2 regions of the Clostridium sp. JS66 genome follow, and region 2 is predicted to be linked to the other one. Evidence: a T-box and tRNA genes for the amino acid it is inferred to sense, from the RefSeq annotation. Region 2 holds a T-box; the other holds one or more tRNA genes.
The links. The T-box of region 2 lies ahead of metG (methionine--tRNA ligase). A T-box ahead of a tRNA ligase gene usually reads a tRNA of that ligase, here a tRNA-Met.
Positions count from the first base shown of each region.

Region 1 (12,847 bases), 230 kb from region 2:
AATATCCCATTAAATATAAACATATATTTAAATATAAGTGGAGGGGATGTTATGGAAAAAAAAGAAGTAAAGGTAGTGGAAGATAAAAAAAGTATATTGCATATTGAAAATAGAAAAAGGTTAGTATTAAATGGAGTTGTAGAAGTTATAAGTTTTAATGAAGAACAAATAGTATTAAATACCAACCTAGGTACACTTAATATAAAAGGGCAAGGTCTTAAGATGAACAAACTAGATGTACAAAATGGAGATGTTACCATAATCGGAATGATAAGTTCCTGCATATATACAAATAATCAAGAAAAAAAACAAAAAGAAAAACTAATATCAAGATTATTTAAGTAGGAATAAATGATTTTATCAATAACCCAACAATTAAGATGTATTATATTTAGTCTTATTGCAGGAATTATGACAGGAATATTATTCGACCTATATAGAATAATAAGAGGATTAAATAACATAAATAAAGTATTAACTTTTGTAGAGGATATTTTATTTTGGATCTTAGCCTCTATAATTATATTCATATTTTTACTTTTAATAGATTGTTTATATGTAGGTGTATATATATATGCGTGGATAACTTTAGGAGCATATTTATATATAAAAATTTTTAGCAATACTTTGATAAAATTTCAATATAAGTTAATTGAAAATGTAAGAAGGACATTTAGAGTGTTAAAAAATATAGTATTTTACCCTTTTATGCTAATAATTTATATTATTAAAACAAAAAATAAAAGAAATTATAAAAAATAACTTGAAGAAAATTGAAAATCAAATTAGAATATAAGTAAGGTGTTTTTAAAAATACATTTCTAAAATGGAAATGGTGATGATTATGAAAAAAAAGATAAAATTTAAAAATGTGATTTTATTGTTTATAATTTTTTATGCATGTTATGTTTTTATAAATCAACAAATAACTATGTATAAAATAAAACAACAAATATCGCAAAAAAATTTAGAAGAACTGAAGGTTAAAGATCAAAATAAGAAATTACAGGATGAGGTTAAGATGTCTAAATCAGATATGTATATAGAAAAACTGGCAAGAGAAAGATTAGGTCTTATTAAACCAGGCGAAACCCCTGTAATAAATACAAAACGCTAAAATTATTTAGTTTCAAATTTAAAATTTACTATATAACATTATTTTTATTAAGGAGGAGTCTTTTTAATATGACCTTAAAGGCAGGAAGCATACTAGAGGGTACAGTGGTTAATATTACTAGTTTTGGAGCTTTTGTAGAAATCGATGGGAAAACCGGCTTAGTTCACATATCTGAGGTATCAGATACTTATGTGAAAAATATAAGGGATTACTTGAAAGAAAAAGACAAAGTAAAGGTTAAAGTAATTTCAGTTGATGAAAATGGAAAGATAAGTTTATCAATAAAGCAGGCTACACCAGAGAGAAAAAGTGTAAAACCAGTAGAAATTGATTGGAACAAAGAGAAAACTAGGAATTCACAAGGAGGATTTGAAGATAGGATATCTAAGTTTTTAAAAGATAGTGAAGAAAAATTTCAAGATCTAAAAAAACACCAGGATTCAAAAGGTAGAGGATACAGAAAACAATCCAGTTAATAATAATTTATTTTGAATATGGAGAGGCTATAAATAGCCTCTTTTATGTTAAATAATTTATTTAACATAAAAATTTATAAAATAGTTGACAACAATATATATATCATATATAATAAGTTATGTTGTCAGGTTGTCAGGTATTTAGGTAGCTGATAAAAAATGCTGGAGTGGCGGAACTGGCAGACGCACAGGACTTAAAATCCTGCGGGCTTTAAAACCCGTACCGGTTCGATTCCGGTCTTCAGCACCAATATCGCGGGGTGGAGCAGTTGGTAGCTCGTCGGGCTCATAACCCGAAGGTCGTAGGTTCAAGTCCTACCTCCGCAACCAAATTAAATAATAAGGCGGAATAGCTCAGCTGGCTAGAGCATTCGGTTCATACCCGAAGTGTCGTAGGTTCAAGTCCTATTTCCGCTACCATATAATTTTTAAGATGCTGGAGTGGCGGAACTGGCAGACGCACAGGACTTAAAATCCTGCGGGCTTTAAAACCCGTACCGGTTCGATTCCGGTCTTCAGCACCAATATCGCGGGGTGGAGCAGTTGGTAGCTCGTCGGGCTCATAACCCGAAGGTCGTAGGTTCAAGTCCTACCTCCGCAACCAAATTGAATAATATGGCGGAATAGCTCAGTTGGCTAGAGCATTCGGTTCATACCCGAAGTGTCGTAGGTTCAAGTCCTATTTCCGCTACCAGTACCTGTGGTTTATACCACAGGTTTTTTAGTTTTTTGAAAAACTTATTCTACAAGTAATTTTCAACTTATTTCTTCAAAATTTCTCTATAACTGTCTAAAGAAAATCTTTTAAAAGAAACTTAGAATTAAATGTCCTAAAAAAAATAAATAGACATATCACCTTATGACATTTATTTCCAAAAGACTTTGTTATAATAGAAGCAGTAATTTATAAGGTGGGTGGTATGAATGCAATACGGAGTTGAACTTTTCCCGTATAAGAGAGTTAAGGATTCAAAAGATGAATTAAAAAAACAAAAGATTAAAAGTTTACCCCGATTAATTAAGCTTGTTGCTTACTTTATAGCTGCATTTTTAATTAGTAGAGTGATCATGATAAATTTGATGGCTCCATTCGGTATAGCTTTTTTGGTTGCAGTTATGACTTGTGAAGAAAATAAAGTTATATTGATATCAGGAATTGGAAGCATACTAGGGTATATTTCTCTTTATAATAGTGTAAAAAGTTTGCCTGTATACATTATAACTGCAGGAACTCTTATAATTATTAACTACATACTAAGAACGGTTGAACAAAACAAGAAAATAATGATGATATTTTTCACTTTGTTTATAGAAATTTCTTTTTATAAGCTATTAATACTTAAAGTAACTTTAGGTATGTCATTTTTACTTTCTTTTTTTGAAGTAAGTGCTATATTCCCAGTATATTTTATTATTAACTATTCTATAATATGCTTTAAACAATACAAAACAAGGCATTTATATAGTAGTGAGGAAATAATAAGTATGGCAGTTACTATATCTTTAGTAGTAGCAGGAACCTGGGGAAGTAATATAAGAGGAGTATCTTTAAGAAATATTATAGCTTTAGCATTTATACTTATAGTAGGATATACAAAGGGAAGCTCCTCAGGAGCAGCATCAGGAGTGGCAATGGGAACTATAATAGGGATAACGTCCAATAATATGATAGCTTTTGTAGGAGTATATGGTGTATGTGGACTTATATCTGGTATATTTAGAGAAACAGGTAAATGGATGAGTGGATTAGCTTACCTTTTGGCATTTGCTGTATTAAAAATGTACTCTGATATAGGGACTCAGTTTAAATTAATAGAGGTAATTATAAGTGCCATATTTTTTTTGATGATACCTGGAAAAATTTTGAAAAAGATTGAAATAGAATTAGATTGGCAGAGAAAGCAGGAACATTTTAAAGAAAACTATGCAGAAAAGATTAAAGAATTATTAGTAAATAAGTTAGAAAACTTTTCAGAAGTATTATTTGATATGTCAGGAATTTTGGGTAATTTGGTATATAACGATAAGTTGCTTATGAAAAATAAAAGTAGTGCATTAGTAGAAAATCTTGCAGATCGGGTTTGTAGTACATGCTCTATGCAGTCTATGTGCTGGAAAAGGGAAAATTATTATACTTATAATGCTTTTAGTGAATTAATACAGAATTACCAGGATAATCGAAAACAGGTTCCTCATGAGATAGAGAGAAAGTGTGTGAAAAGGTCCGCTATTATAAAAAATACTGAAGAAATTGTTAATAACTATATAATTAATGAAATGTGGAGGAATAGATTAAGTGAGTGCCGACAGCTGCTATCTAGTCAAGTGGAGAACGTAGGAAACTCTGTATCAGAAATTATTGATGAATTTAATTATAATATAAAATTTAATACTGAAACTGAAAATACTATAAGAAGAGTTTTAAATAAGAATGGTATACATTATAGAGATGTATTCTGTTATAATAACAAAAATAATAGATTAATAGTTAATTTATCTATGGAGGCATGCGGAGGAAAGCAAATTTGTATAAAAGACGTACTTCCATTGGTGAATGGGGTAACAGGAAAGTGTATGTGCATTAGTGAAGATGGATGTAATTTAAATTCTGAATTTGAGGTATGTACTATTACCTTTGAAGAAACACCTAAATATCATGTAGCAGCTTATACAAGTAAATGCTGTAAAGATGGAGAAAAATATAGTGGTGATAGCCAGAGCTTTGGAAAATTACCAGATGGAACTTATTTGACTATTATAAGTGATGGTATGGGTTCAGGTCCGCAGGCTGGACAGGAAAGTAATGCAGCAGTAAGATTGATAGAAAGGTTTTCCAAATCAGGTTTTAATAAATTAACTGCTATAAATATAATAAATTCTATAATGACTATGAAATTTTCTGAAGAAGAAAAGTTCTCAACTCTAGATTTAAATAGTATAGACTTATATAAAGGTGAGGTTGATTTTATGAAAGTAGGGGCTGTAGCTAGTTTCATAAAAAAAGGAGAAGATATTGATGTAATAAAGTCGAAAACTTTGCCAATTGGTGTATTGGACAAACCAGATATAGATATAGTCAGGAAAAAAGTTGAAAATGGTGATGTTATTGTTATGTTAAGTGATGGAGTATTAGATTATGAAAATGAACAAGCTGGTAAATATGAATGGATAGTAGATTTTTTAAAAAATAATAATTGCAATGATCCTAGACAATTAAGTGAAGAAATTATGAGTAATGCAAAAAAATTAAGTAAAGGAAAAATAAAAGATGATATGACAGTAATTGTAGAGAAGGTATATAGTTTGTATTAAAATTATAATGGCTTAAGTTTAGAGTGTTATATATTCTGAATTTAAGCCATTGAAAATTTGAATTGAAGTTTGCTTTAAACTTAAAAGTTAAGTAATATATTATTTATAAAACAAAATTTTCTTTAGGAAGTGTTAAAATTGATAGAGACTGTTTTAAAAACTATAAATAGGTATAAAATGTTTAATAAAGGCGATAAGGTAATAGTTGCAGTATCTGGTGGACCGGATTCCATGAGTTTACTGCATATCTTATACTCTTTAAAAAAGCAACTCAGCATAGAATTATATGCAGCACATGTAAATCATTGTTTGAGAGGGAATGAATCAGATAAAGATGAACAATATGTAAAGGAATTTTGTAAAAAATTAAATATAGAATTCAGGAGTAAATCAGTAGATATAAATAGAATCATGAAAATGCAAAATATTTCATGCGAAAGTGCAGGAAGAAATGCTAGGTATGATTTTTTTAATGATTTAAAAAAAGAATTAAATGCGCAGAAAATAGCTATAGCTCATAATGCCAATGATCAGGCAGAAACTATACTAATGAGGATTATGAGAGGAACAGGTTTGGAAGGATTAGTAGGAATAAAGGCGGTAAGAGATAACATATTTGTAAGGCCTTTAATAGATGTTACAAGGCATGAAATTGAACAATATTGCTGCAAAGAAAATATTAATCCAAGAATAGATAAAACCAATTTAGAAACCATATATTCTAGAAATAAAGTGAGATTAGAACTTATACCTTATATACAAGAGAATTTTAATAAGGATATTATAAAAGTTCTCAATAGATTATCAGATACTATAAAAATAGATAATGAGTACTTAGAAACAGTTGCTAAAGAAAAATTTAAAAAATATTGTGATATACAGGGAGAAAAGGTTATAATATCAAAGGAGGCATTTTTAGAAAACGAAGCTATAATTACTAGGATTATAAGAAAAGCCTTGTATGAAGTAACTGGAAATTTAAATAACTTTGAAAAAATTCACATTTATGACATAATTAATATTCAATCAAGATCCACAGGAAAAAACATTGATCTTCCAAATCATGTTGTAGTATCAAATAAATATGGAGATATATACATATTAAAGAAAGTTAAAAAAAATAAAGAGGTTAGTAAGGAAGAATATATTATACATAGTGGTAATAATTACGTAAAGAAATATAACTTAGAAGTAATAACCAGAATTATTGATCAAAATGAAAAGGTAAACTTTAAAAGCAACAATTTAATAAAATATTTTGATTATGATAAGTTTGAAAAAGAAATAACTATAAGGCATAGAAAAGAAGGCGACAAATTTATACCTTTAGGGATGGGTGGAAGTAAGAAGTTAAAAGATTTCTTTATGGATGAAAAGGTAGCTAAGGATCAAAGAGACTATATTCCTATTATATGCTTTGATGATAAAATTGCATGGATAGTAGGATATAGAGTGAGTGAACTTTTTAAAGTTGATGAAAATACAAAAAATATATTAGAGATAAAAATTGAAAGAGAGGAAACAAAAATATGAGCAGTATGAAAGAGGACATAAAAGAAATCTTATTTTCAGAGGAAGAATTGAGGAAAAAAATAAAAGAAATTGGAACACAAATAAGTAAAGATTATGAAGGCAAAGAACTAATGCTAGTAGGAATATTAAAAGGATCTGTGCCATTTATGGCAGATTTATTAAAGGAAGTTACAATTCCATGTACTATGGACTTTATGGCAGTTTCGAGTTATGCTAATTCTACAAAAAGTTCAGGAGTAGTAAGAATTTTAAAAGATTTAGATTTTGAAATAGAAGGTAAACATGTTCTTATAGTAGAAGATATAATAGATTCGGGTACAACTTTATCATATCTAATTGAGTATCTGAAAGGTAGAGGAGCTGAAAGTATAGAAATAGCTTGCCTTTTAAGTAAGCCAGAAAGGAGAAAAGTTGAAATCGATGTTAAATACACAGGATATGTAGTTCCAGATTATTTCCTAGTGGGTTATGGACTTGATTATGCAGAAAAGTATAGAAACTTACCTTATGTAGGCATACTAAAAGAGGAAGTTTATAAATAATTAACTAAATTTATTGTAAAGGAATTTTCCTTGTGATACAATTTTACAGTATAAACTTAAAAGAGAGGGGGGCCTGTAATGAAAAAATTTTCAAGTGCAACGGCCTGGGTTATAGTGTTTGTATTAGTTATTCTTGCAGCGTTAATGCTTGCTAGGACAAATGAAAGTTCAACAACTATTAATTTTAATGATTTTCAAAAATATTGGATAGATAACAATGTAAAGAGCTTTCAAGTAAAGGAAGACAAGATGACTGTAGATGGTACTTTGAAAGATGGTAGTGCATATGAAACAATAGTTCCATCTGAAAGACTATTTCAGTTCATTGCTGAACATCCTAAAAATGGAGATGTTAAGGAAGTTTATGTTAAACCCGCGTCAATTCCTATGTGGGTACAATACTTACCAACAATACTTTTAATATTAATGCTTGTAGCTTTTTGGTTTATGTTTATGCAGCAATCTCAAGGTGGTGGTGGAAATCGAAATGTAATGAATTTCGGTAAGAGTAGAGCCAAAATGGCCACGCCTGATAAAAAGAAAGTAACTTTTGCTGACGTGGCAGGAGCTGATGAAGAAAAAGCGGAACTTGCTGAAATTGTAGATTTTTTAAAGTTACCTAAGAGATATATAGAAATGGGAGCTAGAATTCCTAAAGGAGTATTACTTGTAGGACCTCCAGGAACAGGAAAAACCCTTCTTGCTAAGGCTATAGCTGGGGAAGCTGGGGTGCCGTTCTTTAGTATATCTGGTTCAGATTTTGTTGAAATGTTTGTTGGAGTTGGTGCGTCAAGAGTTAGAGACTTATTTGATCAAGCTAAGAAAAATTCACCATGCATTATATTTATAGATGAAATAGATGCAGTTGGAAGACAAAGAGGAGCAGGTCTTGGTGGAGGACATGATGAAAGAGAACAAACTTTAAATCAGTTATTAGTTGAAATGGATGGTTTTGGTGCAAATGAAGGTATAATAATGATTGCTGCAACAAATAGACCTGACATTTTAGATCCTGCACTTTTAAGACCAGGTAGATTTGATAGACAAATATTAGTTGGAGCTCCAGATGTTAAAGGAAGAGAAGAGATTTTAAAGGTTCATTGTAAAAATAAGCATTTGGCTCCGGAAGTTAAGCTTGATGTACTTGCAAAAAGAACTCCAGGATTTACTGGAGCTGACTTAGAAAACTTAATGAATGAATCTGCTCTTTTAGCAGTTAGAAAAGATAAAAAAGAGATAGATATGGAAGAACTAGAAGAAGCGGTAACTAGAGTTATAGCTGGACCTGAAAAGAAGAGTAGAGTAATTGATGAAGAAGATAGAAGGCTTACAGCATACCATGAAGCAGGGCATGCTGTGGTTATGAAGTTATTGCCTACAGCAGACCCAGTTCATCAGATTAGTATAATACCAAGAGGAATGGCTGGAGGATATACTATGCATCTTCCAGAAAAAGATAGTTCTTATATGTCCAAAACTAAACTTGAAGATGAAATAGTAGGATTGCTTGGAGGTAGAGTAGCAGAAAAGCTTATAATAGGAGACATAAGTACTGGTGCTAAAAATGATATAGATAGAGCAACTACTATAGCTAAGAAAATGGTTATGGATTATGGTATGAGTGGCTTAGGACCAATAGCTTTTGGTTCAGGACATGATGAAGTATTTTTAGGTAGGGACTTAGGAAAAGGAAGAAGTTTTAGTGAAGAAGTGGCTTTTGAAATAGACAAAGAAATAAGAAAACTTATAGAAGAAGGATATAATAAAGCAGAAAATCTTCTTAATGAAAATATAAATAAACTTCATGCTGTTGCTAAGGCTCTTTTAGAAAAAGAAAAACTGGAAGCAAATGAATTTGAAGAAATATTTGAGCAAGCATAAAATGACAATTTAATGAAGTCAATAGAATAGAGGTTAATAGCCTCTATTTTATTGTAAATATATATTAAAAGTTTATTAACAATGATATAATAATTATATGTTTTTAAGCTTTCAAAATAAAAATTACGATGAAATGAGATGGTTTTATGGAGTTTAATGTGAGAGAAGGAATGGCATCTACAAGAGAAATATATGTAACAGAAAATGATGTAGCAAGTAAATTAGGCTCGGGAAATATAGATGTATTTTCAACACCTTCTATGATAGCACTTATGGAAAATACATCTAAGAGTTGTGTAGATTTGCATCTTCCATTTGGATATACTACAGTTGGAATTGAAGTTAATGTAAAGCATATTAAAGCGTCACCTATTGGAATGAAAATAAGATGTGAAGCATCTTTAGTAAAAGTAGATAAAAAGAAACTAGTATTTAATGTAGAAGCATGGGATGAAAAAGGAAAGATAGGAGAAGGAAATCATACAAGATACATAGTAAATAGTGAAGAATTTATGAAAAAGGTACAAGAATAGTTTCAAAAATCAAACGTATCTTGACAAATAAAATTTAACTGATAAAATTAAGTTGTTAAATTGACAAAATAGATTATACTAAGGGGCAGCTTTAAAGCTGCTCTTTAATTATGTATATGCACTTTTTATATAGAAAGGAGCGGTGTGCGAAGTGATTTTAGTTTTAGATGTTGGAAACACAAATATAGTTTTAGGAGTGTACAAAGATAAGGAGCTTATTGCATGTTGGAGATTGTCCACAGACTCAGAGAGGACAGCTGATGAATATGGTATTCAGGTTGTTGATTTGTTTTTACATAATAAATTAGATCCATCAGATGTTGAAGGAGTTATAATATCTTCAGTTGTTCCTAATATTATGTATTCATTAGAACACATGATATTAAAATATTTTGAAATTATGCCAATAATAGTTGGGCCAGGAGTAAAAACAGGTATAAACATTAAATATGATAATCCTAAAGAGGTAGGGGCAGATAGAATTGTTAACGCTGTTGCTACCAGGGAAATATACAAAAGGTCTGCTATAATTATAGATTTTGGTACAGCCACTACTTTTTGTGCTTTGACTGCAAAGGGAGATTATTTAGGAGGAACTATCTGTCCTGGAATAAAAATATCCTCTGAAGCACTATTTGAACGAGCAGCTAAACTTCCAAGAATAGAATTAGTAAAGCCTGCTGGTGTCATATGTAAAAATACGGTTGCTAGTATGCAAGCGGGTATAGTTTATGGATATATAGGTCAAGTTGATTATATAATTAGTAAAATGAAAAAAGAAATGATGGATCTTGGAGAAAATGAACCACTTGTAGTTGCAACAGGAGGATTGGCAAAGCTTATTAATCAAGAATCAAAGTTTATGGATTTAATAGATCCAACCTTAACTCTTAAAGGTCTAAGAATAATTTATGAAAAAAATAAAGAACAGGTGTAATTAATGAGAATAAAAAATTTGGAGTTTAAAAAGAATGTATTTTTAGCTCCGATGGCTGGTGTGACAGATATGGCCTTTAGAGAGTTATGTAAAGAGATGGGATGCGAGCTCGTTTATACAGAGATGATAAGTGCTAAAGCATTGTTTTATGGTAGTAAAAACACAAAAGATATGCTAGTAATATCTAAGCAAGAAGCTCCTGTAGCAGTTCAGATTTTTGGTAATGATCCACTTGTAATGGCCAAAGCTTGTGATTTTTTTAATGATAATGAAGATATTTGTTTAGTGGATATAAATATGGGATGTCCTGCTCCTAAAATAGTTAAAAATGGAGAAGGATCTGCTTTAATGAAAGATCCTAAATTAGCAGCACAAATAGTAAAGGAAGTAAAAAAAGCTTCATCAAAACCTGTAACTGCTAAATTTAGAAAAGGATTTGATTCTGATAACATTAATGCTGTAGAGTTTGCAAAAGAATTAGAGCAAGCAGGTGTGGATGCTATTACTGTTCATGGAAGAACTAGAGAGCAAATGTATGAAGGTAAGGCAGATTGGGATATGATAAAGAAGGTAAAGCAAGCAGTTTCTATTCCTGTTATAGGAAATGGAGATGTTGTAACTCCAGAGGATGCAGTAAGCATTTTTAAAATTACTAATTGTGATGCAATAATGATTGGTAGAGGAGCTATGGGTAATCCCTGGATATTTAATCAGATTGATGAAAAAATGAAAAATATAAATATAACTTATCCTTCTGAAGAAGATAGAATAGATATGTGTATAGAACATTATAGAAGAGCTATTTCTTATGAAGGAGAGGCAAAGGCTGTAAGAGAGATGAGAAAACATGTAGGATGGTATTTAAAGGGCTTAAGTAACAATAAAGAAATAAAGGATGCTGTAAATTATGAAAAATCCAGTGAAAAAGTAATCTCAATTTTAAAAGAATACAAAAGCTATATTAAAAGTAGAAGTAATTTTTGATAGAAAAGCAGAATAAGCTATAATGTAAACAATTTTTGAGGAAAATTATTAAGTAAGTGGTACATGTTAACTCTAATATAAAAATTTTTTATGAGAATAATAAAATTTAACAATGATATTTTAGTATTTAGTTATTATTTGATAACATGCATAAAGTAAATGGAAGTGTAAATGTTGACATTGGAATAAGCCTGTTTTATAATTACTTAAATGATTATTAAGGTGATTTTTAATATAAATGCATAAATGTTGAAAAATGCTCTTATAGAAGGTTTCTTAGTAAATTATTAAAAGGGGATAGTAAGATGAGTGAAGCAAAAAAGAAGTATATAATGACTTATGAAGGTGTAAAGAAATTAGAAAGCGAACTTGAATATTTAAAGACAGTTAAAAGAAAAGAAATAACAGAAAAAATAAAAGTTGCACTTTCGTTTGGTGATTTAAGCGAAAATTCAGAGTATGATGAAGCTAAAAATGAACAAGCATTTGTCGAAGGAAGAATAATTCAGCTTGAAAATATGTTGAAAAATGCTACTATAGTAGATGAGAGTGAAATTCCATTGGATGTAGTAAGTGTAGGTTCTATTGTTAAAGTTAAGGATTATGATTTTGATGAAGAAGTAGAGTATACTATAGTTGGTTCAGCAGAAGCAGATCCTATGAACAATAAAATATCTAATGAATCACCAGTTGGAAGAGGCCTTGTAGGCAAAAAAATAGGGGATATAATTGAAGTGCAAGTGCCAGATGGAGTAAGTAAGTACGAAATACTTGGCATAAGAAGATAAATTGGAGGGCGTATAAATGGCAAATGATGAAAAGAATTTAAACCAGTTAGAAGAAGATTTTAATCAACTTATAAAGGAGAGAAGAGAGAAGTTCTTTAAACTTCAAGAACAAGGAAAAGATCCTTTTGATGTATATAAAGTAGAAAGAACACATGTTTCTAGTCAAATAAAGGATAACTATGAAGAACTTGAAGGTAAAAGTGTTACTGTTGCAGGAAGACTTATGTCCAAAAGAGTTCATGGAAAAGCTGGATTTTCAGATCTTCATGATAGATATGGGAAAATACAGTTATACATAAAGATAAATGATGTTGGAGAAGAGAGACTTAAAGAATATAAATCCTTTGATATAGGAGATATTTTATCTATAACAGGAAATGTATTTAAAACTAAAACAGGAGAGGTTACTCTTCATATTACAGAGTTTGAACTTTTAGCTAAGTCCTTAAGACCATTACCAGAAAAGTGGCATGGCTTAAAAGATCCTGATTTAAGATACAGACAAAGGTATGTAGATTTAATAGTGAATCAAGATGTTAAGGATACATTTATAAAAAGAACTAAAATAATAAAAGCTATAAGAACCTTTTTAGATGATAAAGAATATCTCGAAGTAGAAACACCTATTCTTTCGACTATTGCAGGTGGTGCTGCTGCAAAACCTTTTATTACACACCATAATGCATTAAGTTTAGATATGTATTTAAGAATAGCTACAGAATTATATTTAAAAAGACTTATAGT
Region 1 is NZ_CP131467.1:6,189,877-6,202,723, reverse strand. It holds gene yabP (sporulation protein YabP) at 52-345, shown strand; gene yabQ (spore cortex biosynthesis protein YabQ) at 352-762, shown strand; gene Q6H37_RS28830 (septum formation initiator family protein) at 845-1,117, shown strand; gene Q6H37_RS28825 (S1 domain-containing RNA-binding protein) at 1,186-1,593, shown strand; tRNA gene Q6H37_RS28820 (tRNA-Leu) at 1,755-1,843, shown strand; tRNA gene Q6H37_RS28815 (tRNA-Met) at 1,848-1,923, shown strand; tRNA gene Q6H37_RS28810 (tRNA-Met) at 1,937-2,013, shown strand; tRNA gene Q6H37_RS28805 (tRNA-Leu) at 2,029-2,117, shown strand; tRNA gene Q6H37_RS28800 (tRNA-Met) at 2,122-2,197, shown strand; tRNA gene Q6H37_RS28795 (tRNA-Met) at 2,211-2,287, shown strand; gene spoIIE (stage II sporulation protein E) at 2,518-4,905, shown strand; gene tilS (tRNA lysidine(34) synthetase TilS) at 5,044-6,438, shown strand; gene hpt (hypoxanthine phosphoribosyltransferase) at 6,435-6,980, shown strand; gene ftsH (ATP-dependent zinc metalloprotease FtsH) at 7,059-8,861, shown strand; gene Q6H37_RS28770 (thioesterase family protein) at 9,008-9,394, shown strand; gene Q6H37_RS28765 (type III pantothenate kinase) at 9,546-10,331, shown strand; gene dusB (tRNA dihydrouridine synthase DusB) at 10,335-11,315, shown strand; gene greA (transcription elongation factor GreA) at 11,621-12,103, shown strand; gene lysS (lysine--tRNA ligase) at 12,120-12,847, shown strand, end outside.
Region 1: it has a tRNA-Met gene. The T-box ahead of metG (methionine--tRNA ligase) is inferred to sense a tRNA for this amino acid. The anticodon was not compared.

Region 2 (12,847 bases):
TATTTATACATTTTTCAATACACTAAATGATAAATTTATTTTAAGTTGTTTTCATAAATTCAAAAACAATTGTTTTTTGAACTAAATATATTAGTACAATAGCATACTTAGCATTAATTTTCAGCGTTATAAGTTATTGTTATAAATGTACTTTCTGTTTGCTAAAAGTATCTATAACAATGCAATTAGATGCATACATTTGAAGTTAAAATTCAAACTTCAACTACACCTTTACATTGCATTATGCTTAGATTATGAAATTTAAGCTTCTGCTTGTTTTGAAAGTGACTTAAATTTCTTTTTAAATAGGATAAACATAGTTATACCTTCAAATATCCATTGAATAGCAGTAATCCACCATACATATACTACAGAAACCTTTAATACAAATATGAAATAAAACATTAAAGGTAATCGTATTATCCAACTAGAAACTAGTGAAATTAGAAAAGGTGTTTTAGTATCTCCTATGCCTTTAAGAGCACCTCCAAGTATCATGGAAACTGCCATAGGAACTTGCTCTGCAGCGGCTACCATAAGGCATAGACTTCCTAGTCTAATAACTTCTTGTTCTTTTGAATTTATAAAAAGCTTTATTAAAAAGCTAGGGAAGATTAAATATAAAATGGCGCAAAAACCCATTAATATAACACCTAATACCATACAAGTATAGGCATATTCTTTAGATTTCTTAAAGTTTTTTTCTCCAAATTTGTGACCTGATAAAGTAGTTGCAGCTACAGCAAATCCCCATCCGGGCATATATGAAACTGATTCTATAGTAGTTACTATTTGATTAGCAGCAAAGGCTATGTTTCCAAGATGCATTATTATGAATACACATAATAATCTGCTTGTAGAAAAAGCTGCTTCTTGAAAAGAAGCTGGAATACTTAACTTTAATAATTCCTTTAGATTTTTCGAATTAAGCTTTAATATATATTTTAGTCTAGGTTTAATTTTAGATTTCTTCATTATATAGAAAAATATAAATATAAATCCTGATATTTGAGCTGAAGCAGTAGCTATTGCGGCTCCCCTTATACCTAGCTCTGGAAAACCGTAGTGACCAAAAATCAATAGCCAGTCCAAGCTTAGTGTTATTATATTAACTAGTATAGAAGCTATTAAAGGAGTTTTTGTATTTCCACAGCCCCTTAAAATTGCATTTAATACATTCATAAGCATATAAAAAATGATTCCTATGGAAACTATTTGCATAAATATTTTGCCACTATATATTACTTCGTTTGTTGCACCTGCCATTTTTAGCATGTTACCACAAAAGAAGAATATTAATAAAAATATGATAAAAGCTATAATAAAAGCTACTAAAAATCCTATGGATGAATATTCTTCTGCTAGTTGAAATTTCTTAGAGCCTATTTGTCTGGCAACTAATGAAGTAATACCTACAGATAAACCCATAGCTATGAATATATTGGAAAATGTATAGATTATTTCAGAGCTTAATCCAACAGAACTAACAGCTACGTTACCTCCATATTGGCCTACCATCATAGTATCAAATACCCATATCATCATATAGAGAATCATTTCACCTACTGCAGGAAGTGCAAGATTTAATACATCTTTTATAGTATTGCGATATAACATTTAGTACCTCCATGAGACATATTAAAAAATAATAGATTTTTAGTAATGAAAATTAATGTAGTATAATATAAATGGTACTTCATTTTATAAAATAAAACAATACTAAGAAAAATGTACTTAAAACATGAAATGTTATATTAAATTTAAGCACATTCTAAGCGGTGATTATGAGTAAGAGGTGGTTAGGTTGTTAAAATGGCGAGAGTTGTATGAAGAATGTTTACAATGTAATAAATGTGATTTGGGCAATAAAAGAACTAATATGGTGTTTGGAGATGGAAATTCTAGAGGAAAAATCGTTTTTGTAGGAGAAGCTCCAGGAGCTGATGAGGATAGAATTGGTTTGCCTTTTGTTGGTAGGGCAGGACAACTTTTAACTAAAGGACTTACAGCATTGGATTTAATAAGAGAGAATGATTATTATATATGTAATGTATGTAAATGTAGACCAGATAATAATAGAGTACCATATGAAGATGAGGCTGAAGCATGTTTACCTTATTTGAGAAATCAAGTAGCTTTAATTAAACCGAAAATTATAGTTTGCTTAGGAGCAACTGCTATGAAATACATTTTAGGAAATGATTTTAGAATAACAAGAGATAGAGGAAAGTGGATTGAAAGAAAAGGATGTTATATTATTGCTACTTTTCATCCAGCAGCTTTATTTAGAGATGAGAATAAAAAAGTATTGTTTTGGGAAGACTTAAAATCTGTAAAGAAAAAATATGATGAAATTAAAGATGATAAAATTATTTAAAAATTAGATAAATGCTATTGACAGAACTAAACATATGGAATATTATAAAAATTGAAATGCTGTGAAGGAAAGAGTAGTAAATGAAAGTATTTAAAGAGAGTCGGGTTAGGTGAAAACCGATAATAAAACAGTTTATGAACATGGCTCTAGAGCAGGTTATTTGAAATTATATTAGGATAACACGGAGGCAACCGTTATGATGCAGAGTAATAAAAGGTCTTCTTATGATGACTTGAGTTACTTACTGAGATCTTTATTGTGAAATAAAGATAAAATAGAGTGGTAAAGTGTTTATATGCACCTCTATATGAAGAACTTACTTCATATAGAGGTTTTTTTATTAGAAATTTATAAGTTTTTAGGGAGGAATAAAAAATGTGTAAAAAACCATATTACATTACAACGCCAATTTATTATCCATCAGCAAAGCTTCATATAGGTAATACGTATACTACAATTGCTGCTGATGCATTAGCAAGATTTAAAAGACTTACAGGATATGATGTGATGTTTTTAACTGGTACAGACGAGCATGGACAAAAAATTCAAAGGTTAGCTGAAGCAAAAGGTGTAACTCCTAAAGCTTATGTTGATGAAATAGTTGCTGGTATAAAAGATCTTTGGGAAATGATGAATGTAAGCTACGATAAGTTTATAAGAACTACAGATGATTACCATGTAAAATCAGTTCAGGATATATTTAAAAAGTTATATGATCAAGGAGATATATATAAAGGTTCCTATGAAGGTTGGTATTGTACACCTTGTGAATCTTTCTGGACAGAAACTCAGGCTGTAGATGGAAAGTGTCCTGATTGTGGAAGACCTGTTGAAAAGGCTAAAGAAGAAGCATATTTTTTCAAAATGTCGAAATATGCTCCTAAGCTTATAGAGTATATAGAAAGTCATCCAGAGTTTATTCAACCAGAATCAAGAAAGAATGAAATGATAAATAATTTCTTAAAACCTGGACTACAAGATCTTTGTGTTTCAAGAACTTCTTTTGATTGGGGAATACCAGTAACTTTTGATGAAAAGCATGTTATATATGTATGGGTAGATGCTTTAGCAAACTATATAACAGCTCTTGGATATGGAAGCAGTAATTCAGATTTATATAATAAGTATTGGCCAGCAGATGTTCACTTAGTAGGTAAAGATATATTAAGATTCCATACAATTTATTGGCCAATTATGCTTATGGCATTAGGTCTTCCACTACCAAAGCAGGTATTTGGCCATGGTTGGCTTCTAGTAGATGGAGGAAAAATGTCAAAATCTAAAGGAAATGTGGTAGATCCTGTACTTTTAGTAAATCATTTTGGCGCAGATCCTGTAAGATATTATCTATTAAGAGAAATACCATTTGGAGCAGATGGATTATTTAATAATGAAATATTTATAAAGAAGATAAATTCAGATTTAGCTAATGATTTAGGAAATCTATTATCAAGAACTTGTGCAATGGTAGAAAAGTATTTTGGAGGGACAATTCCAGCTCCAACAGCTAAGGAAGCAATAGATGATGAGCTTATAAAAGTTGCGCTAAATACTCCTAAAGCTGCAGAACAGTGTATAGATAATTTGAGAATTCCAGAAGCATTAGATTGCATATGGGAGCTTATTGGAAGAGCGAATAAATATATAGATGAGACTACTCCTTGGATACTTGCAAAAGATGAAAGCAAAAAGGAAAGATTAGGAACTGTACTTTACAATTTATTGGAATCATTAAGAATAGTTTCAGTATGTTTATCAGCATTCTTACCTGATACTAGTGAGAAGATAAACAAACAATTAAATGCTGAAGTTATAACTTGGGATAGCTTAACATCTTTTGATGGAACTAAAGCAGGATCAAAAGTAAATAAGGGAGAACTTTTATTTCCAAGAATAGATGTAGATGAAAAAATTGAGGAATTAAATAAACTTAAGGAACAACAAGCTGCAGCTAATAGACCTAAAATGCAGCCATTGAAAGAAGAAATAACAATTGATGATTTTGAAAAGATAGATTTAAGAATAGCTAAGGTATTAGCATGTGAACCAGTAAAAGGTGCTAAAAAACTTCTTAAGCTGAAGGTAGATTTAGGCGGCGAGGAGAGACAAGTGGTTTCAGGAATAGCTAAATTCTATAAACCAGAAGAATTAGTAGGTAAAAATGTAATATTAGTTGCAAATTTGAAACCTGTAAAATTAAGAGGAGAACTTTCTCAGGGAATGATATTAGCAGCATCTACAGATGATGATAGTAAGTTACTTACAGCTACTATTGAATCAGAACTTCCTACAGGCAGTATTGTAAGATAGGTATAAATACAGTTCAGTAAAAAGTTTAAACTTAGTACTAAAAATGATTATTTATTTTGAAGAAATTTCGGATAAATAGTCATTTTTAGTTTTTTTTATAATAATTCATCATTAATGGTATAAAACTAATTATGATCGAGCAAATATTAGATTTTGTTAAAAAAATCGCTTATATTATAATAAAAAAAAGTTGACTATAAAAATAAATGTAATAAAATGGAAATATGCAATTGCAAAATTTTAATCATCTAGTATTTAATAATACAGTTAATCAAGTGAAGCTTGATTTAGGAGGAGTTTAAACTCCAGATAAATCCGGATTAGACTTTTTTAATATCATGATTAAAATTGATTTACTTATGAATGGGAGGTTAAAATATATCCATAAGAAAAAATATGCTTAAGTTTATGAATGGAGAGATACAATGGATGATAATATAAAATTAACTGATGATAAAATAAACATATTTGATGCTCATGCACATTATGACGATGAACAATTTGATGAAGATAGACAATCCATAATAAATGAGTTAAGACAAAATGGGATAAAAGGAGTACTAAATTGTGGAGCATCTATAGAGGGAACTAGAGCTTCAGTAGAGCTGGCGAATAAGCATGACTTTTTTTATGCAGCAGTTGGAATTCATCCCGAGCATGCTGATCAATTAACAGATGAAGTTATTCTTGAATTAAAGGATTTAGCTAAAAATACTAAAGTTAAGGCAATAGGGGAAATAGGACTTGATTACTATTACGAGGAAAATCCTGCAAGAGAGATTCAAAAAAATGCTTTTATAAAACAGATGGAACTTGCAAGAGAATTAAATTTACCTGTAATTATACATGATAGAGATGCTCATGGAGACACGTTAGATATTATAAAAATGTTTCCAGAGGTTAAAGGTGAAATACATTGCTTTTCTGGTAGTGTAGAATTTGCAAGAGAATGTTTAAAGCTTGGATATTACATAGGATTTACCGGAGTAGTGACATTTAAAAATGCTAAAAAGGTTTTAGATGTAGTAAAAGAAGTTCCACTTGATAGAATGTTAGTGGAAACTGATTGTCCTTACATGGCACCTGTTCCTTTTAGAGGTAAAAGAAATAGATCAGAATATATAGCTCACATAATAAATAAAATAGCTGAAATTAAAGGTATAAGTAGTGAGGAAGTGAGTTGTAAGACTATCTTAAACATCAAGAGGTTGCTAAATATAGGATAATAGTGTAAAATTAAATTGCGATTTTTTAATTTTTTATTAATTTTACATTTAGGTATTATATGTTAATTTGCCTCATATAATATAATAAGTTTTATAAAAATTCCACCAAAAATATTTAATATAGACCATTAATAAAAAGTGCTATCATAAATATTTTATTATTAAGTTTTATGCAAAAATTTGCATTACATGGTCTAAAATGTTAAGGCGATATTTGACAGAATTCGTCATTGCACTTATAATAGGAATGTCGTTCTTACCAGGAGGAGGTATTTTTATGGTGGAAAAATTAAAAGGCTATTTTAAAAAGCATTTTTCCAATGGTCCTAACGCTAAGTATATCTACTTGACTTTAATAGTTTTAATAGTTTTTGTAGTATTGATTAGCAGCGCAAGAAAGACAATCACAGTTTCTGTAGACGGTAAAGATAAAAAAATAACGACTTTAAGTAGTACTTATAAAAGTGCTTTGAGTAATAATGGTATAACTGTAGGACCAAAGGATAAGACCACGATTAGTCTTGACAGTAAGGTTGAAGATGGCTCAAAAATATCCATAAAGAAAGCAGTAAATGTTCAAATTGCTGTAGATGGAAAGAAGTTGGATATAAAATCTGCAGAAGACAACATTGAAAAAATGTTGCAAGCAGAAAAAATAACAATTCATCAATCTGATAAAATATATCCAAGTAAAAGTTCAACTGTAAAGGCAGGGCTAAAGGTAGTGGTAACAAGAGTTGAGACAAAAGATGTTAAGGAAGTTAAACCACTAGATTATGCTACAGTTGTAAAAAAAGATGAAGATATGGAGCAAGGTAATAATAAAGTAGTACAAGAAGGAAAAGCTGGAGAAAAAGAAACATTAACTAGAGTTGTTTATGAAAATGGTAAAGAGATTTCAAGAAAAGTAATAAGTGAGACTGTTAAAAAGCAACCAGTTCAAAAGATTGTAGCCATGGGAGCTTTAAATGTTTACACACCTTCACGTGGTGCTAGGATTCCTTATACAACAGTTACGAGGATGAGAGCTACTGGGTATACCTCAGATTATGAGAGCACAGGCAAAAGTCCTGGAGATCCTTATTTTGGAATCACAGCTACAGGTACTGTAGCTAAGAGAAATGTAGGTAGCTATAGCTCTGTAGCAGTTGATCCAAGAGTTATACCCCTTGGTACTAAACTCTATATTGAGGGATATGGATATGCTGTTGCTGAAGACACAGGTGGAGCTATAAAAGGTGACAGAGTAGATTTGTACTTTGATTCCAATTCAGAGGCAGATAACTGGGGTGTAAGATGGGTTAATGTGTATTTAGTTAAATAGGAGCAAAGGCTCCTATTTTTTTCTGTATATTAAATGAATATAATAAAATAGAAAAGGAGGATGTTGACTTAGTATTTTTATTTTTAGGTCAATAAGAGCATATGATTAAAGAAGTTATTGTTGTTGAGGGAAGAGATGACATTACTGCAGTAAAAAGAGCTGTAGATGCAGAAATTATAGCAGTGGGTGGATTTGGTATTAACGCTAAAGTTATAGAAAGAATAAAAGAAGCACAAAGACGACAAGGCGTAATAGTTTTTACTGATCCTGATTTTGCAGGAGAAAAAATAAGAAGAATTATATCTAAAAGAGTTAAGGGGATAAAACACGCGTACATAGCTCAAAAGGATGGAACGAAGAATGGGGATATAGGTGTAGAAAATGCTGAACCAGAAGTAATAATAAGGGCTTTAGAGAATGCTAAATGTGAAGTAAAAGAAAAAGTATCTAACTTTGATATAAATGATATGATTTTTTTTGAACTTACAGGAAATAATAAATCAAAAGAAAAGAGAGAACTTCTGGGGAAAGAACTTGGAATAGGCTATTGTAACTCAGCTCAGTTTTTAATGAGACTTAATAATTATGGAATTAGCAGGGAAGAATTTATACAGGCCATAAAAAAGATAAATAAGGAGAAATAATATGGAAAGTTTGTCTACAAAGGATATAGTAAAAAAATATGGATTTAAATTTTCAAAAAGTTTAGGACAGAATTTTTTAATAGACAATTCTGTTTTGCAGGATATAGTTGATAATTCTAATGTTAGTAAAGATGATTTAGTAATAGAAATAGGTCCTGGAGTTGGAACTTTAACAAAAGAACTTTTAAAAAAAGCAAAAAAAGTTTATGCTATTGAATTAGATTCTGATTTAATACCTATTTTAAATGAAGAACTTAAGGAATTTAATAATTTTGAACTAGTACATAAAGATGCATTAAAGGTAGACTTTAATGAACTTATAGGAGAAGAAAAAAGCACTAAGGTAGTAGCTAATTTACCTTATTATGTTACTACGCCAATAATATCGAAATTGTTGAAGGAAAATTATAGATTTGAATCTTTAACTATAATGATTCAAAAAGAAGTAGGTGAAAGAATTGCTGCGAAACCCAGTACAAAAGAATATGGAGCACTTTCCATACTTGTACAATATTATTGTGATGTAGAAATAGTTAGAAAAGTAAGCTGCGATTCATTTGTGCCTAGACCTAAAGTAGATTCTATAGTTATAAAATTAACTAAACTTTTAGAACCTAAAGTAAAAGTTAAAAGTAAAGAATTATTCTTTAAAATAGTAAGAAGTTCTTTTAATATGAGAAGAAAAACTCTTTGGAATGGACTTAAAAGTTTGGGAATGAAAAAGGAAAGCTTAGAAAAGGCATTTATTGATGCAAACATTGATCTTAAAAGAAGAGGAGAGACTTTATCTCTAGAAGAATTTGCAAAATTATCAGATTGTATATATGAATTACAATAATCTTTTTACAATATTATACAACTAGTTGTTCACTTTTTTAATTTTACTTCATATATTATAATGAATAAAATATATGGAGGTATAGGAAGTTGGCTCAAAAAAAGAGTTATAGTAGGTATTTTATAATATTACAAGAAGATGAAAAAGGGTATTCAATATCTTCCGACAAAGTAGCTTCTGGGTACGCAAAATTGGAGCTGAAAAATGATAAGTGCAAAATATCGTATTATGTACAAAACTTAAAAAAAGAAAGTGCTCCTTATTATATGCTTTTAATTTGTAATAAGAAGGATATAAGGAAGGTAATAAAAATATCACAGATAAACATAGATGATTATGGCAGAGCAGATATTTGTCATGAATATTTAGCAGATAATATAGCTGGTACGGGTATATCCATGGATAAGATTTCTGGTGCAGCTATAGTTAAATTTTTAGATTCAAATATAATACCTGTTATGAGTGGATTTGCAAGCACTGAAATACCTGATTGGAAGACATTTGCTATGGTTGACTTAAAGGTTGAGGAAGAAAAAGAAGAAAAAGTAGTGGATACTCCTAACAGTATGTTTGACAAATATGAAGAAAACATAGAATCATTAAAAGAAGAAAATAAAACTAAAGAAATAGAAAATGTTAAAATTATACCTAAAGAAGATAATTCTAAAAAAGAACAATATATAAATAAAGAAAATGATATGAAGAAGGATATTATAAAAAAGGATATTATAAAAGAAGAGGCAAATGTAGCAAAAAAGGATAATGTAAAAGAAGAAATAAAGGTAACAAAAAAAGATGATAAAAAGGAAGAATTGATAAATAAACAAGATAATATAAAAGAAAAAGTGGACATAATTAAAAAGGATAATGTAAAAGAAGGATCAATTGTAAATAAAAAAGACAATGCAAAAATAGAAGAGAATATAAATAAAAAAATTAATATAAGTGAGAAAAACAATATCAATAATCAAGAGAATGAGAATAAAAAATATGGTATGGAAAAAGGTAACTATGGAATAGAAAAACATGAATACACAGCAAGAAAACAAAGTAAAAAAGATGTGAACATAAATCCAAAAAGAAATGAAGATTATCCTCAAATGGATGAAAATGAATTTTTTAGAAATTTGGTACAAGGATTTGAATCCATGGGAGAAATTTGTTCTGAAATAAAAAGATGTAAGTGGTATAAGGTACCTGTGAATTCACCAAAATCTATGTACGATATGTCTGATTATAGCAGGTACGCAATGATATATTATCCTATGATGAATTATTACCAGTATATAATAAAACATAAGCATTATATAATAGGATATAAGCTTAATAAAGATGGAGAGATGAAATATCTTGTATATGGTATAGCAGGAACTAAATCTAAGATGGATCAACCATATGGTGGTAGATCTGGATTTGTTACATGGATGCCTTTAAATGTTGATGATGAGAGAGAAGAGGCTCTAGGCTACTGGCTTATGTTCTATGATTTTAAAACATCTACTATCATGATACCAGTAAAGAAATAATATGGAGAAAGTATAGTACTGGGAATATTTAATATTTCTAGTACTATTTTCATATAATTAAATAAAAACTCTTATTTGAAATATAAGGTGGTATTAAGATGAAGGTAATAATAATAAATAGGAAAAGGTTAGGGGTAACTATAATTATAATTGGTCTAATGCTTGTTTTATTCAGTTTAGAAAAGAATTTTGATGCAAGGCTTAAGTTTACTGCATTAATACAGAATAATATAAATTCTTTAGTACAATATGAAGCATTAGATAAAAAATTTACTTATAAATTGCCTGCAGAATGGTCTACTAAAGAACAAAAATTTCCCGGCAATGAAATTATATATCATAATGATTTTAATACTAAAGATTTAAAAATTCATGGATTTGTGGAAGTATGGAATTTAAATACGGATTTAAAAGCTTTTCTAGAGGAAAGTAAGAAAATATCTAGTGAGCAAAATTTATATAAGAGTTACGAAATAAAACCAATTAAAATAAACAATAAAGATGGATATTTAGTTGAGTATACTATAATTACATCTAATAATAAGGATTATAAAGGATATGAATATTTTATAAAAAATAAGGATAAGTTTATGAGATTTTCTTTTTTTGTATCAGAAGATAACTTTAAGGAAAGCATGCCAACAATATTTAAAACTATAGTACAGACTTTTAATTATAAAGAATAATAAATAAACTGTGAATTAAAAAAACTGCATCGCAGTTTTTTTATATGCTATAATATTGTTGACATTTTTTAAATTTTTGGGATATGTTTTGCACTTGTATTTTTTTTATTGTATTATGGTAGAGAGGAAATGTAGGCATGTTTTCTACATCACAATTTATAGGTATATTTGCCTTGGTATCTGGAATAGTTCTTTATAATATAAGTAAATTAAAAATAAAGTTATCTATAAGTTCTTAAGGTTCAGGAGGGAATTGTGTGAAATGAGAATTAGAAAAATAAAGAATAGTAAAATTATGATTATATTTATGGTTTTATTATTTTGTTTTACTGCATCTGGATGTACCAAAATTAACGATCTTAAGGTTAAGGTTGGACTTAAAAATAATGATTTTGAGTACATAAAACAAGGTAAGATAGAGAAAATAGTAATACAAAACACAAGGGATCAAGGATTTAGATTTACAGTTACAGATAAGAATGTTATCAATGAAATATATGATGTGTTGTCTACTGCAAAAGAGGCAAGCCAAAAATCCTCATTGGAACCTGATTATACATTTGAAATGGATGAGGGAAATAATAAGGTACATAAATTTAATTATATTACAGGTTTAGATAAAAAGGATTCAGGTAATTTTTATGGTGATGGAAAAACATATATTGTATCTAAAAGAATAGATAGTAATATAATAAACAATTATTGGAAGATAAGACAACCACCAAAGAATTTTAAAGAGGTTTATTATAAATCTATAATTAATGTTTTAGATCAATATTTAAAAGGTGATAATAAAGATAAAAGTGTTGGTATAAATTTAAAAAGTGATATAAATTCTGCTAAATTTATATTATCTACAGATTTGCAAGATTTTAATAGTGATTTAAGTGGTAAGTTTAAAAATGTATCAGTAGCAGATAAAGATAAGGAAAATTACGATATATGGTTAACAATAAGTACTGAAGGATATAAATCTACAATGTATAAAGGTATTGTGAATTTGTGGGATAAAAAAACAAAAACTGAAAAAAAATACTACATAAGTGATGAATATAAGAATGCAAGTTGGAATTTCAATATTACAGATACTAAACCTGATAAATTTTAATTTGTTTAAGCATGTTTATAAAATTTATAAATAAATTTTTATATCACAGGGAGGAAGCAGCAATGAGTAATTGTGATAGTTGTTCAAGCAAAGGAAACTGCAATAGTGCAGGAGTAGGGTGTAATAATAAATTAGAGCCTAAATATGGTAAGATAAAGCATATAATAGGTGTTATAAGTGGAAAAGGTGGAGTTGGTAAGTCAACTGTTACAGGTATATTGGCAGCCAAGTTAAGTAAGGAAGGACATAAAGTTGGAGTGCTAGATGGTGATATAACAGGTCCTTCAATGCCTAGATTTTTTGGTATAAATAATGAGAGAGCAGACATGCTTCAGGTAGGAGACAGTGAGGAAATAAAGTTTAGACCTGTAGAAACTTCAACTGGAATTAAGGTTATATCCTTAAATCTTTTAACAGAGGAAGAAGAACAACCAGTTATATGGAGAGGACCAGTGATTACAGGAGTATTAAAACAAATGTATACAGATACTGAATGGGATGAATTAGACTATCTTCTTATAGATATGCCACCAGGAACAGGAGATATTGCATTAACTATAATGCAGGAGTTACCACTAGAAGGATTGGTGGTAGTTTCTACACCTCAAGATATGGTATCAATGATAGTTAAAAAAGTAATTATTATGGCTCAAAAAATGGGCATAAGTGTAATTGGTGTAGTAGAAAATATGTCCTATATTAAATGTGAAAAGTGTGGAGAAAAAATAAATGTATTTAGTAAAAAATCTGCTCAAGAGCATGCTGAACATTTAGGAGTACCACTTCTTGCAGAAATGCCTATAAATTT
Region 2 is NZ_CP131467.1:103,603-116,449, forward strand. It holds gene Q6H37_RS00535 (MATE family efflux transporter) at 262-1,617, opposite strand; gene Q6H37_RS00540 (uracil-DNA glycosylase) at 1,805-2,377, shown strand; T-box leader at 2,430-2,685, shown strand; gene metG (methionine--tRNA ligase) at 2,753-4,687, shown strand; gene Q6H37_RS00550 (TatD family hydrolase) at 5,113-5,913, shown strand; gene Q6H37_RS00555 (3D domain-containing protein) at 6,191-7,237, shown strand; gene rnmV (ribonuclease M5) at 7,339-7,881, shown strand; gene rsmA (16S rRNA (adenine(1518)-N(6)/adenine(1519)-N(6))-dimethyltransferase RsmA) at 7,892-8,719, shown strand; gene Q6H37_RS00570 (hypothetical protein) at 8,809-10,245, shown strand; gene Q6H37_RS00575 (hypothetical protein) at 10,344-10,931, shown strand; gene Q6H37_RS00580 (hypothetical protein) at 11,194-12,039, shown strand; gene Q6H37_RS00585 (Mrp/NBP35 family ATP-binding protein) at 12,102-12,847, shown strand, end outside.